One region of the Pseudarthrobacter sp. NPDC058329 genome, then DNA from elsewhere that is predicted to be linked to it. Evidence: riboswitches for the same ligand, from Rfam matches in the RefSeq annotation. Region 1 holds a riboswitch; the other holds the start of a gene.

The links. Region 1 has a riboswitch for glycine ahead of gcvP (aminomethyl-transferring glycine dehydrogenase). Riboswitches for the same ligand answer to the same signal wherever they lie in the genome.
Region 2: another riboswitch for glycine. It lies ahead of gcvP (aminomethyl-transferring glycine dehydrogenase); the one in region 1 lies ahead of gcvP (aminomethyl-transferring glycine dehydrogenase).

What each region holds. Positions count from the first base shown of each region.
Region 1 is NZ_JBHVZR010000010.1:146,750-152,668, reverse strand. Features, by position in the region: gene ACFVYC_RS14365 (nitrilase-related carbon-nitrogen hydrolase) at 1-497, opposite strand, end outside; gene ACFVYC_RS14360 (Dps family protein) at 713-1,192, shown strand; gene ACFVYC_RS14355 (MFS transporter) at 1,323-2,900, opposite strand; gene ACFVYC_RS14350 (TetR/AcrR family transcriptional regulator) at 2,966-3,505, shown strand; glycine riboswitch at 3,597-3,695, shown strand; gene gcvP (aminomethyl-transferring glycine dehydrogenase) at 3,874-5,919, shown strand, end outside.
Region 2 is NZ_JBHVZR010000002.1:4,499-10,417, forward strand. Features, by position in the region: gene gcvP (aminomethyl-transferring glycine dehydrogenase) at 1-1,911, opposite strand, end outside; glycine riboswitch at 2,073-2,170, opposite strand; gene ACFVYC_RS04510 (hypothetical protein) at 2,323-2,676, shown strand; gene ACFVYC_RS04515 (hypothetical protein) at 2,693-2,998, opposite strand; gene ACFVYC_RS04520 (VOC family protein) at 3,046-3,405, shown strand; gene ACFVYC_RS04525 (hypothetical protein) at 3,522-3,866, opposite strand; gene ACFVYC_RS04530 (hypothetical protein) at 3,974-4,108, opposite strand; gene ACFVYC_RS04535 (flavodoxin domain-containing protein) at 4,167-4,499, shown strand; gene ACFVYC_RS04540 (GPP34 family phosphoprotein) at 4,514-5,281, opposite strand; gene ACFVYC_RS04545 (serine hydrolase) at 5,370-5,919, opposite strand, start outside.

The DNA of each region.
Region 1 (5,919 bases):
TTGTCCTCGTAGTAGCCGGCGGTGACCGGGATGTGGAGCTTGTGCGTCCGCGCGAGGAGCTCGCCCTTCGGCGAAACCAGGATGGCTGTGTTCAAGCCCAGTCCATCGTCCTGGCCGTCCGGGTCTTCGGCCCGCTGGTACAGGGACGCGTGGACGGATACCCCGTGGCGCCGGGCGGCGTCCGCTGCGAACCGGAAGGTGGGGCCGGTGAGCAGGTCTTCGGCGGTGTCCGAGGGCCGGGAGCGGGTGGGACCCCCGGCGGCATCGTTGCGCGGCAGTGTGTCGGCCGGGTACCGCGAAAGCGTCAGCTCGGGCAGGAAAACCACGGAGGCGCCAAGTCGGGCGGCCCGGCCAATGCCCTCGTTCAGTTCGGCCTCGACGGCGGCACGGTCTGCTTGCCACCGGTGCTGGACTACGCCGACGCGCAGGGCAGGCCGGCTGGACGGCGATGTCCGGGCCAGGGAGGCAGGGGCGTCGAGGCAGGAAATTTCAATCATGTTTGCTACTCCAGTGAGACGACGGTCACTAAATGAATGACGTTCATTTAGTATGCGGTTTGATCCGCCTGGGCGCAAGGGGGAAATATGAACCGCGTTCGTTTACGTCCCGAAAAAGTAGGATAGTAAGCTCACTGAGAAATTTCCCCGGGTCCGGCTTTTGCCGGGTGCGGGGCTGGTACCGTCGGGATTACTGGACCAATCGAGGAGGACGCATGAAAGCTTCACCGACCCTGACCAACAACCTGCAGGCTGTGCTCACGGACCTAATTGAGCTGCACATCCAGGGCAAGCAGGCCCACTGGAACATCGTGGGAACCAACTTCCGGGACCTTCACCTGCAGCTCGATGAAATTGTTGACGCCGCGCGCCAGTTCGCTGATGATACGGCTGAGCGGATGCGCGCCCTGCACGCCCTGCCGGACGGCCGCAGTTCCACCGTGGCCGGGTCCACCAGTCTCGCTCCCTTCCCGGAGGGCCTCATCAGCACCAAGGATGCCATCGAGCGGATTGTTGCTGCCCTCGAAGCTGCCGTGGGCACCATGCGGAAGGTCCACGATGAAGTCGACGAGGAAGACCCCACGTCTGCCGACCTGCTCCACGAGTTCATCGCCAAGCTCGAGCAGTTCGCCTGGATGGTGAACGCGGAAACCATGAAGGCTTCCGCGAGCGTCACGGCGCCTGACGCGCAGTAGCCTGATACCAGCGCAACACGGCCTTTCAGCGCCCGGCGCCGGACCCTTGGGTCCGGTGCCGGGCGCTGTTGTTGTGGCGGGCGCTGTCTTTGCGCCGGCGGCGGGCATTCCACTGTGCCAGCCGGGCCCCCTATTGCGCCTTGGGTACCTTCCGCAGCACGACGGCGGCGAGCACTGCCGCCGTCGCCATCAGTACCAGCCCGATCGCCGCGGTGACGTGGACGCCGGAGTCGAAGGCGGCGCCGGCTGCCTGCCGGACAGCGTCGGCCAGGGGTGCCGGCAGGCCCGCTGCCAGTTCCATGGCTCCTGCCAACGTTTCGCCGGCGTGTGCAGTGCCGTGGCCGGAGGCGGCCGCCGCGAGACCCTCCGGGAGCCGCAGGTTGTGCTGGTAGGAGGCCGTGAGGATGGAGCCCAGAACGGCAGTTCCGAGCAGCGCACCCACTTCGTACCCTGTCTCCGAGATCGCTGAGGCTGCGCCCGATTTTTCCGCCGGTACGCTGCCGAGAATGAGGTCGTTGGAGATCGTCTCGGCCGTTCCCACGCCCAGTGCCAGGACCAGCAGGGCTGCGAGCAGCAGCGCAGGTCCATTGTTATGGCTGCCGAACGTCACCATGCTGTAGCCGGCGGCACTCATGGCGAGCCCGGCGCCCACTACGAAACCGGGCCGGATCCTTCGTACCACCGGAACCACCGCAAGGCCGGCCACCACTGTTGCCACCAGCGCCGGAATCATCGCCACTCCCGCCGAGGACGGGGACATGCCTTCAAGGAGCTGAAGGTGCTGGGCAAGGAAGAGGATGAAACCGTTGAAGGAGAACAGCGCCAGGATATTGGCGGTGATGGCCATGCTGAACACCCGGTTGCGGAACAGGGACATGTCCAGCAGGGGGTTTGCCAACCGCTGCTGCCTGCGGACAAAGGCCGTGCCCATGGCCAGGCCGAACGCGATGCTTCCCAGCGCCGGCGGGCCGGCACCTTCGGTGGCGAATTCCTTGATGCCGTAGACCACCGGAACCATGGTGAGCAGGGACAGCAGGATGCTGGGCGCGTCCACCCGTCCCGGTGCGGGGTCCTTGGATTCCGGGATGAAGGCCGGGCCGAAGGCCAGCAGCGGCAGCATGATGGGCACGGCCACCAGCAGGATTGCTCCCCACCAGAACTGCTCCACGAGCCACCCGCCAAAGATTGGCCCCAGCGCGGCGCCGCCGGAGAACCCTGCAGCCCAGATGGCGATGGCCAGCCGCCGGCGGTTGGGATCCACAAAGATGTTGCGGATCAGGGACAGCGTGGAGGGCATCAGCATGGCGCCGAAGAAGCCCAGGGCGGCTCGGCCGGCAATGAGCCAGCCGGCGGTGGGGGCAAAGGCCGTTACTGCTGACACTGCGGCGAAACCGATGCTGCCGGTGATCAGGAGTCGGCGCCGCCCAATGCGGTCGCCCAGGCTGCCCATTGCCACAAGCAGCCCGGCCAGTACCAGCGGGTAGGCGTCCACAATCCACAGGAGCTCAACCCCGGACGTGCCCAGTGCGCCCGCGATCGCGGGCAGTGCGAAGGTCAGCGCCGTGTTGTCAACGGCTACCAGGAGGACAGGAAACATCAGCAACCCCAGGGCGAGCCAGTCGCGCCATGTTCCGCCGGGAGCCGGCTCAACTGGAGCGGATGGAGCACTGCGGGTGATGTTCTGTGGGGAGGCGGCTGAAGACAACATCCCGTAACTATACCGTCCGGACGGTATAGTTATAAAACCCGATTCAACAATGGATGATTGAAACCATGCCCCGAAAACCCGTAGCGCGAGATGCAGTCCTCGATGCCTTTGAAGAACTCCTGATCGATGTGGGGGAAAGGGCTGCCACCCTGGACGCGGTGGCGAAGCGTGCCGGCGTCTCCAAAGGCGGCCTTTTGTACCACTTCCCCAACAAGGAAGCCCTGATCTCCGCCACCCTTGAGCGGCTTGACCGCCTGGCAGGGGAGGACCTCGCCGTTATGGCAGCTGCGCCGGAAGGGGCGGCAGCGTATTTCATCCGGTCATCGCTCTGGTCCGATACGCCCATGGACCGTTCCTTTGTAGCCGCGACGCGCCTGGCCGAGGTGGCCCACGAGGACGCCCGCCGCCGCTTTGCTGCCATCCAGCAGCAATGGCTGGAGCTCATCGGAAAAGACGTGGGCCCGGCGATGGCAAAGGCCGTGCTCTACATGGGGGACGGGCTGTATTTCAATGCGATGTGGGAAAGCGGGCCCTCCGGACAAGCCGGCGGAAGGCAGGCCGACGTGGATGAACTTCTTGCCGCCGTGGAGCGGTTGAGGGGCTGACGGGCATTTGCCCCACAGCCCGCGGCATAGGAGAATTACTGAATGTGTGGGCCGTCCCTGGCCCTTGAAAACAACCCAAGTGAATAGCCTTTGATCTGCGGCGGGAGAGTTCTGCCAGAAGGTACAAGCAGGCGCCGTAGGAGCAAATCCTCCCCAGGAATCTCACAGGCCCATGTACCGCCGCGGCGAGGCACCTCTGGAAAGTAGCAGGCCGTCCGCCTGGATATCCGGTCCCGGATAACCTGGACTGCTGGGCTCACCGACGGTGCAAGCGGGGCCCGCTGAAGCAGGCAACGCGGAAACTCTCAGGTCCAATACAGAGCGGGGAGGACCCGAATCGATGTGGCGTACCCTGCGCCGCCTTAGTTATGGAGTTCCTCGTGACTGTATCTCCGGCCTCCGCCTTCCCGGCCCCCGCCTCCCCGGCCCCCGCCTACCCGGCCTCCGGCCCCCAGGCTTCTTCCGCCGCGACCTTCGTTGACCGGCATATCGGCGCGCGCCGGGAGGCCGACGTCGACACCATGCTCAAGGCCGTGGGCTACCACACCGTGGACGCGCTGGTGGATACCGCCGTCCCCAAGGACATCCGGCAGGACTCCGCACTGGAACTTGCAGGCGCCCTCAGCGAGGTGGAGGCACTCGCTGAACTCCGCCGGCTGGCAGCCAGGAACAAGACCGCCGTGCAGATGATCGGCCAGGGCTACTACGACACCGTGACGCCCCCGGTGATCCGCCGCAACATCCTTGAGGGCCCGGCCTGGTACACCGCGTACACCCCGTACCAGCCCGAGATTTCCCAGGGCAGGCTCGAGGCGCTGCTGAACTTCCAGACCATGGTCCAGGATTTGGTGGGCCTGCCCATCGCCAACGCCTCCTTGCTGGACGAAGCCACCGCTGTGGCTGAAGCCGTGCTGATGATGCGCCGCGCCAACAAAAACAAGGATGCGCGCGACGGCAAGACGGTTCTGGACGCCGACTGCCTGCCGCAGACCATCGCCATCGTCAAGGGCCGGGCTGAGGCGCTGGGCTTCGAAGTCGAGGTGGCGGATCTCTCCAAGGGACTGCCCGACGGCGCCGTCAACGGTGTCGTGCTTCAGCAGCCCGGGGCTTCCGGCCGGGTCTTCGACCACAGCGAAGTGATCGCCGACGCCAAGGAGCGCGGCGCGCTGGTGACCGTTGCCGCCGATTTGCTCGCCCTGACCCTGATCACGCCTCCGGGCGAGCAGGGAGCGGATATCGCCGTCGGCTCGGCGCAGCGCTTCGGTGTTCCCCTGTTCTACGGCGGACCGCACGCCGCCTACATGGCAGTGCAAAAGGGCCTGGAGCGTTCCATGCCCGGCCGCCTGGTGGGCGTTTCCAAGGACTCCGCCGGGGTTCCTGCCTACCGCCTGGCACTGCAAACCCGGGAGCAGCACATCCGCCGGGAGAAGGCCACGTCCAACATCTGCACTGCGCAGGCACTGCTGGCCATCGTGGCCTCGATGTACGCGGTGTACCACGGCCCCGAGGGGCTGAAGGCGATTGCCGAGTCCGCCCACAGCCATGCCAGGAATCTCGCCGCCGCGCTCAAGGCCGCCGGTCTCGAGGTGCTGCACACCAGCTTCTTCGACACCGTTACAGTCTCGGTGCCGGGCAAGGCTGCGGGCATCGTGGCCGCCGCCGAGGCAAAGGGCATCAACCTGCGCAGCATCGACGCGGACACGGTGGGCTTCTCCACTGATGAAACCACGACGACGGATATCTCCGCCCGGCTGCTGGACGCCTTCGGCGTCTCAGCCGGCTCCGAAGGTGACGCCGGCTTTGGCCTGGACGCCGCCGTCGAACGTTCCTCGACCTTCCTGCAGCACCCGGTGTTCAACACCTACCGGTCCGAGACCCAGCTGCTGCGCTACATCCGGAAGCTTTCGGACCGGGACCTGGCGCTGGACCGCACCATGATCCCGCTGGGTTCCTGCACCATGAAGCTGAACGCCACCGCCGAGATGGAAGCCATCTCCTGGCCGGAGTTTGCCTCCATCCACCCGTTCGCCCCGGATTCCCAAACCGAGGGCTGGCGCGAACTGATCGCGGACCTGGAGGCTCAGCTCACCGAGATTACCGGGTACGACCAGGTGTCCATCCAGCCCAACGCCGGGTCCCAGGGCGAGCTCGCGGGCCTGCTGGCGATCCGCGGCTACCACCACTCCCGCGGCGAGGCCCAGCGCAACGTCTGCCTGATCCCGGCCTCCGCGCACGGCACCAACGCAGCGTCCGCTGTCCTGGCGGGCATGAAGGTGGTGGTGGTGGCCACGGCCGCCGACGGCACCATCGACCACGCGGACCTGTACGCCAAGATCGAGGCCAACAGGGATGCGCTGTCCTGCATCATGATCACCTACCCGTCCACCCACGGCGTGTACGACGCCGACGTCCGC
Region 2 (5,919 bases), on a different contig from region 1:
CGAAAGGACGTCCTTGTGGGCCTCGATCTTGGCCTGCAGGTCGGCGTGGTCAATCGTGCCGTCGGCTGCGGTGGCCACCACAACAACCTTCATGCCGGCGAGTACTGCCGAGGCAGCGTTGGTGCCGTGCGCGGAGGCCGGGATCAGGCAGACGTTGCGCTGCGCCTCGCCGCGGGAGTGGTGGTAGCCGCGGATCGCGAGCAGCCCGGCGAGCTCGCCCTGGGACCCGGCGTTGGGCTGGATGGATACCTGGTCGTACCCGGTGATTTCAGCGAGGTCGGCTTCCAGGCCGGCGATGAGTTCACGCCAGCCGGCGGTCTGGGAGTCCGGGGCAAACGGGTGGATGGAGGCGAACTCGGGCCAGGAGATGGCTTCCATCTCGGCGGTGGCGTTCAGCTTCATGGTGCAGGAGCCCAGCGGGATCATGGTGCGGTCCAGCGCCAGGTCCCGGTCCGAGAGGCGGCGGATGTAGCGCAGCAGCTGGGTCTCGGAGCGGTGGGTGTTGAACACCGGGTGCTGCAGGTAGGTGGAGGTGCGCAGGACCGCTTCTGGCAGTTCGAAGCCCTCGGCGGACACCACCGGCCCCGCGCCAAAGGCGACCACCACCGCGGAGAGGACCTCCGGCGTCGTGGTTTCATCGACTGACACGCCAACTGTGTCCGCATCGATGAGGCGCAGGTTGATGCCGCGGGCTTCGGCGGCAGTGATCACCTTCGCGGCCTTGCCGGGTACGCGGACGGTGAGGGTGTCGAAGAAGGTCTCGGACACCAGTTCGCGGCCGGCGATCTTCAGCGTGGCGGCGAGGGCGCGGGCGTTGTTGTGGACGGCTTGGGCGATCGCCTTCAGGCCGTCGGGGCCGTGGTAAACGGCGTAGAAGGACGAGACGATGGCGAGCAGCGCCTGCGCGGTGCAGATGTTGGAGGTGGCCTTCTCGCGGCGGATGTGCTGCTCGCGGGTCTGAAGGGCCAGGCGGTAGGCGGGGACACCGGCGTCGTCCTTGGAAACGCCGACGATGCGGCCCGGGAGGGTGCGTTCCATGCCCTGGCGGACAGCCATGTAGGCGGCGTGCGGACCGCCGAAGAACAGCGGGACGCCGAGGCGCTGGGTGGAGCCGACGGCGATGTCCGCGCCCTGCTCGCCCGGCGGGGTGATCAGGGTGAGGGCCAGGAGGTCGGCGGCAACGGTGACCAGGGCGCCGCGCTCCTTGGCTTCGGCGATGACGGCGGACTGGTCCCAGACGCGGCCGGAGACGCCGGGCTGCTGGAGGACCACGCCGTTGATCTCACCTTCGGGCAGGCCTGCGGTGAGGTCGGCGATTTCCACCTCGAAGCCCAGGGCCTCGGCGCGGCCCAGCACGATGGCGATGGTCTGCGGCAGGAGGTCGGCGTCCAGGACGGTCTTGCCGTCCTTCGCCGTCTTGTTCTTGTTGGCGCGGCGCATCAGCAGCACGGCTTCGGCCACGGCGGTGGCTTCGTCGAGGAGGGACGCGTTCGCCACCGGGAGCGCGGTGAGGTCCTGGACCATGGTCTGGAAGTTCAGCAGTGCCTCGAGCCGGCCCTGGGAAATCTCGGGCTGGTACGGGGTGTAGGCGGTGTACCAGGCGGGGGCTTCGAGGATGTTGCGGCGGATCACCGGCGGGGTCACGGTGCCGTAGTAGCCCTGGCCGATCATCTGCACGGCCATCTTGTTTTTGCCGGCCAGCTTGCGGAGTTCGGCGAGGACCTGGACTTCGCTGAGGGCGCTCTCAAGGGTGAGCGGCGTGTCCTGGCGGATGGAATCGGGCACCGCGCTGTCAACGAGCCCATCGATGCTGTCGTAGCCGACAGCCTTGAGCATGGTGTCGACGTCGGACTGGCTGCGCGCGCCGATATGGCGGTCCGCGAAGGTGGTTGGGGACGATTGAACCGTCATGAGAGGAACTCCATAATTCAGGTGGCGCCTCAGCACCACGTTGATTCGGGTTCCTCCCCGCTCTGTATTGGACCTGAGAGTTTTGCGTTGCCCTGCCGTTTCGCAGGGCGCCGCTTGCACCGTCGGTGAGCCCGGTTGCCCGGACTGCTTTCCAGAGTTGCCTTGCCGCGGCGGTACGGGGGCCTGAGAGATTCCTGGGGAGGATTTGCTCCTACGGCGCCTGCAGAACGTACCGGCAGGACTCTCCCGCCGCAGATCATCAGCACGTGCCACTGGTGGGTGACACGGCTCACAGGCTATCCGGTTACTGTGCGGGATGCAAAACGTGGGGCCGGTTAGGGGCACCGGGAAGCTGACACGCGGAACGCGATACGGGATAATTGAAGACCCTTGAAGACGGGATGAGTCACGATGACCAGCCACACCATTGCCGTCCACATCACGGTGGACGATCAGTCCCACCCCGCAGCGGTCTCCGAATTGCTCGCTGAGTTGTCGTCCCGCTTCAAGGAGGTCACGCGGGCCGAATTCATGCTGGGCGGGCAGCGCTGGGGCGGCGCGGAAACGCTTAACGTCCGCCGGGTGAAGACCGCCGCCGATGTGGTGGCCGTGTCCGCCCGCGACCGGAGGCACCTGGCGGCGCAGCTGGAGGTGGCCCTGGCGCATCGCGAAGCCGGTTACGGGGATGCTGAGGTGGTTGCGCTGTGGGAATTCGCCAACAGCCTCGCGCGGACGCTCCGAATCAGCGGATCGGACTGGCTGTGAAGGTGGCGGGCGAAAACTAGTGCTTTTTGGGGCTGGCTTTCCTGCCGGTTCGGAACCCTGCCCAGAACGCCAGGACGAGCAGGCCTACGACGGCGACTGCCAGGCCGATCTGGGTCCCCTGGGTTACGAAGGCCATGCCGCTCCCGCTGAAAGGCTCGTTGCTCAAGGGCGCGTAGGCGAACCAGCCGACAAAGTCACGGTTCAGATATGCGATCAGGCCGCCAACCAGCACGGCAGCGGCGCCCGCGAAAGGCAGGACGGCGGTGACGCGCTTGGCGGGTTGGGACGGCTCGCGTTCCCCGGATGTGCTGATTTCCCCCATGCAGGCGAGTCTAGCGGGCACTCACCGCACGGGTTTAGGCTGGCCGGATGTTGACCATCGGCAGCACCGTCCTCGGCGTCAACGACGTCGCCCGCGCCACCGACTTCTGGCACGCCGCCCTCGGCTATGTCCCGCGGGAACCGGGTGACGATACGTGGGTGACCCTGGTGCCGGCGTCGGGCCCGGGAGCACAGCTGGCTCTCATGGTGAGCGAGACGCCCGTCCAGGACCACCCGCGCATCCACCTGGATCTGTACGCGGACAATCAGGACGCTGAGGTGGAACGGCTGATCGGGCTCGGCGCCCGGCGCGTTGACTGGGACCTGTACCCGGAGGACCCGGATTTCGTCGTCCTCGCCGATCCCGACGGAAACCGGTTCTGCGTCATCGACAAGAGCCCGCGGTAGTTTCGCGGCGTCGCCATCGAGGCACAGAAGGCGGTCAGCGGACGACGACGGAACTTCCCGCCGTCGTCCGCTGCCTTGGCAGGGCCCTCCATTGCGCCCCTTGCCCGATGCCGCGGCTAGGCGGCTAGCGGCATATCGAAGAGTTGCTCGGCAAGAATGATCAAGTGGCGGGGAGCGTCGCCCTCTTCGCCGGGGTGACCGTGGCCCAGGAACAGGGCGGTTCCGTGAACGGTTTCGTCGAGGTCGATGCCTGCCTCGCGGATGAGGACTTCGGCCCGAAGATTCTCCGTGTGCTTGATCCCATCGCTGTCCAGGTAGGCATGCCAGTCCGTGCCGGCGATCTGCCCGATGCCCCCTGCTGCCACTCGCTGCAGTGCTGCCAGGTCCAACTCCACGGATCTGATGTGGACCGGCTGAACCAGGCGGGCAGGGATTATCAAGGCGTTAAAGGATGTGTTCATGGTGGTGTCCTTGGAACTCAGTGCTTGGCGCGGCGCCTGTGCGCCGCCGGGGTGACGCGGGCAGCCGGGCGGGCTAGGAGTCCCGCAACCGGCTGCCCGCGGGCCAGTTAGCGCTGGTTTTTGCGCGGCTTTACGAAATTGATTTCGCTGTTTTCGCTTTTAGCTCTTTTGTCGGCTCTTTTTTCGAGGATCGACTTGCCGACTTTTTTAGCGGCACCGCTTTTCGGGGATTTTCCTGACATCGGAATCACGCCTTTCCATGCTTTGCGTTACCCGATACCATACCGGCTTTTATTTTTAATGCCAGTCTGCAAAGAAAGCCCAACTTCTGCCGCAGCGGCTGCGTCAGCGAGGGGTGCGGAGCATGACCAGTTCCGTTACGCCACTTTCCCAATCCTGACCTGCGGTCCGTTGCCTGTATTTTTCAGTCAATTCCCACAACACAATTCAGAATGCCGCGGATTTGTTTTTCGCGATTGTCAGTGGTTACGCGCCAATTCCAGCTCTCCTGCTTTTTCGGGCTTCGATGCTGTGATTGTTGGGGCCTCAGTCCACATGGGGAAACACGAGGACTATGTCCGGGACTTCGTCCAAACGAACCGAGCGATCCTCGAAGCATCCAGTTCCTGGTAGTTCCGGAGGCAGCATCACAAGGTGGCGGCTTCCTCCTCCGCCAGCCTGATCATCCGAAGCTCGTCCTCCACGGCGCGGGACGGCCAGTAGTCCTTGGACAGCTCGCTTGCCCGGATTCGATCCGCATCCGGGAAGAGCTTGCCGAGCAGGCCGGCCGCCTGAAGCAGGGCGATCAGCACGATCGTCCTGGGGTCGGGCGCCTTGGACTTGGCCCCGGGTGCGTTGGCACCAGGTCCAGCGTATCCGCCCGGGGTGGCGTCCGCGGTCCCGGCGCCGGATGCCACGTCATCCGTTGAGGAGGTATCAGGTGCCTCGAGGTTGGACGACGGACCGCTGAGTGCGGCCTGGATCTTCTGCATGAGCGCCGCCTCCGGAGCATGGTCCTTCTCCGGGAACCGCACCGCCCGGAACCGGCCCAGGTGCTTTTCACCCACATGTTCCACGATGCCCAGCGACACGAGCCCGTCGTAGACACGCAGCACTTCTGCGCGGCTCTCCAGCACCGAGACCCACCACTTGGGGGTGTGGGGCCGCGACTTGCTGCGGATGAGTTCCAGTTCACGTTCGAACTCGGTTTCCGGAGTTGTTCCCGTGACCCTGACGCGATGCCCCTGCAGCTCGAGCGCGCCGAGGAGGTGCAGCTCGGCCAGGATCGCCCCGGCCACCGTGGTCCTGAGTGCAAACAGCGGCACCTCAGGTTTGCCGTTCGTGTCATTCGTTGCCAGAAGGAGGAAAGCCTGGGGAAGGCTCAGCTCCACCGCTGAAGGTGTTGCAGCATCCATAGGACCATGGTGCGCCCGTCACAAGGCCACCACAACGAAATTTTCCCGGACGACGGCGGGACGTCCCGCCGTCGTCCGAATCCCCGCCTTAGGAGGCCCGAGTGAAGGTCCCCAGCCCGGTCCTGTCGTAGAAGTCCAGGGTGACGCTTTGCGGGAAGCCGCCGCTGGCTCCGGCGAACAATGCACCGGCCAGGCCGTTGCTGTTCTCGCCGATGGATTCGAAGCTGAAGGTGTCGCCGTCAAAGTGCGTGAGCGGGAACGTGGTGGGACTGCCGCTCGGCCCGAGTCTCATGGTCAGTTTCCCGCCTTCCTCAAGGACCACCAGCGGGCCAAAGTAGGGGTTCTCGAAAATGCCTGTGTAGGCGTTGTTCGCCCGAGCCGGGGCAGGGTTGGGTGGAACGATGGTGTAGTCCACCTTGGGTTTCTCGGACTCGTCAATCTGCTTGAAGACGCCGGCGGTGAATGCCAGCCAATCAACCGTGGGCGATCCGTGCTGGGCCGTGTCCAGGAAGCCTGCGGCGATCGCCTCCGGAATTCCCTGCGGGCGGCCGTTGGTCAGGGCCACAATGCCCAGCTGTTCGCCGGGAAGCATCAAGACGGCGGTGGCTGCACCGAGATTGAACGCGCCGGAGTGTCCC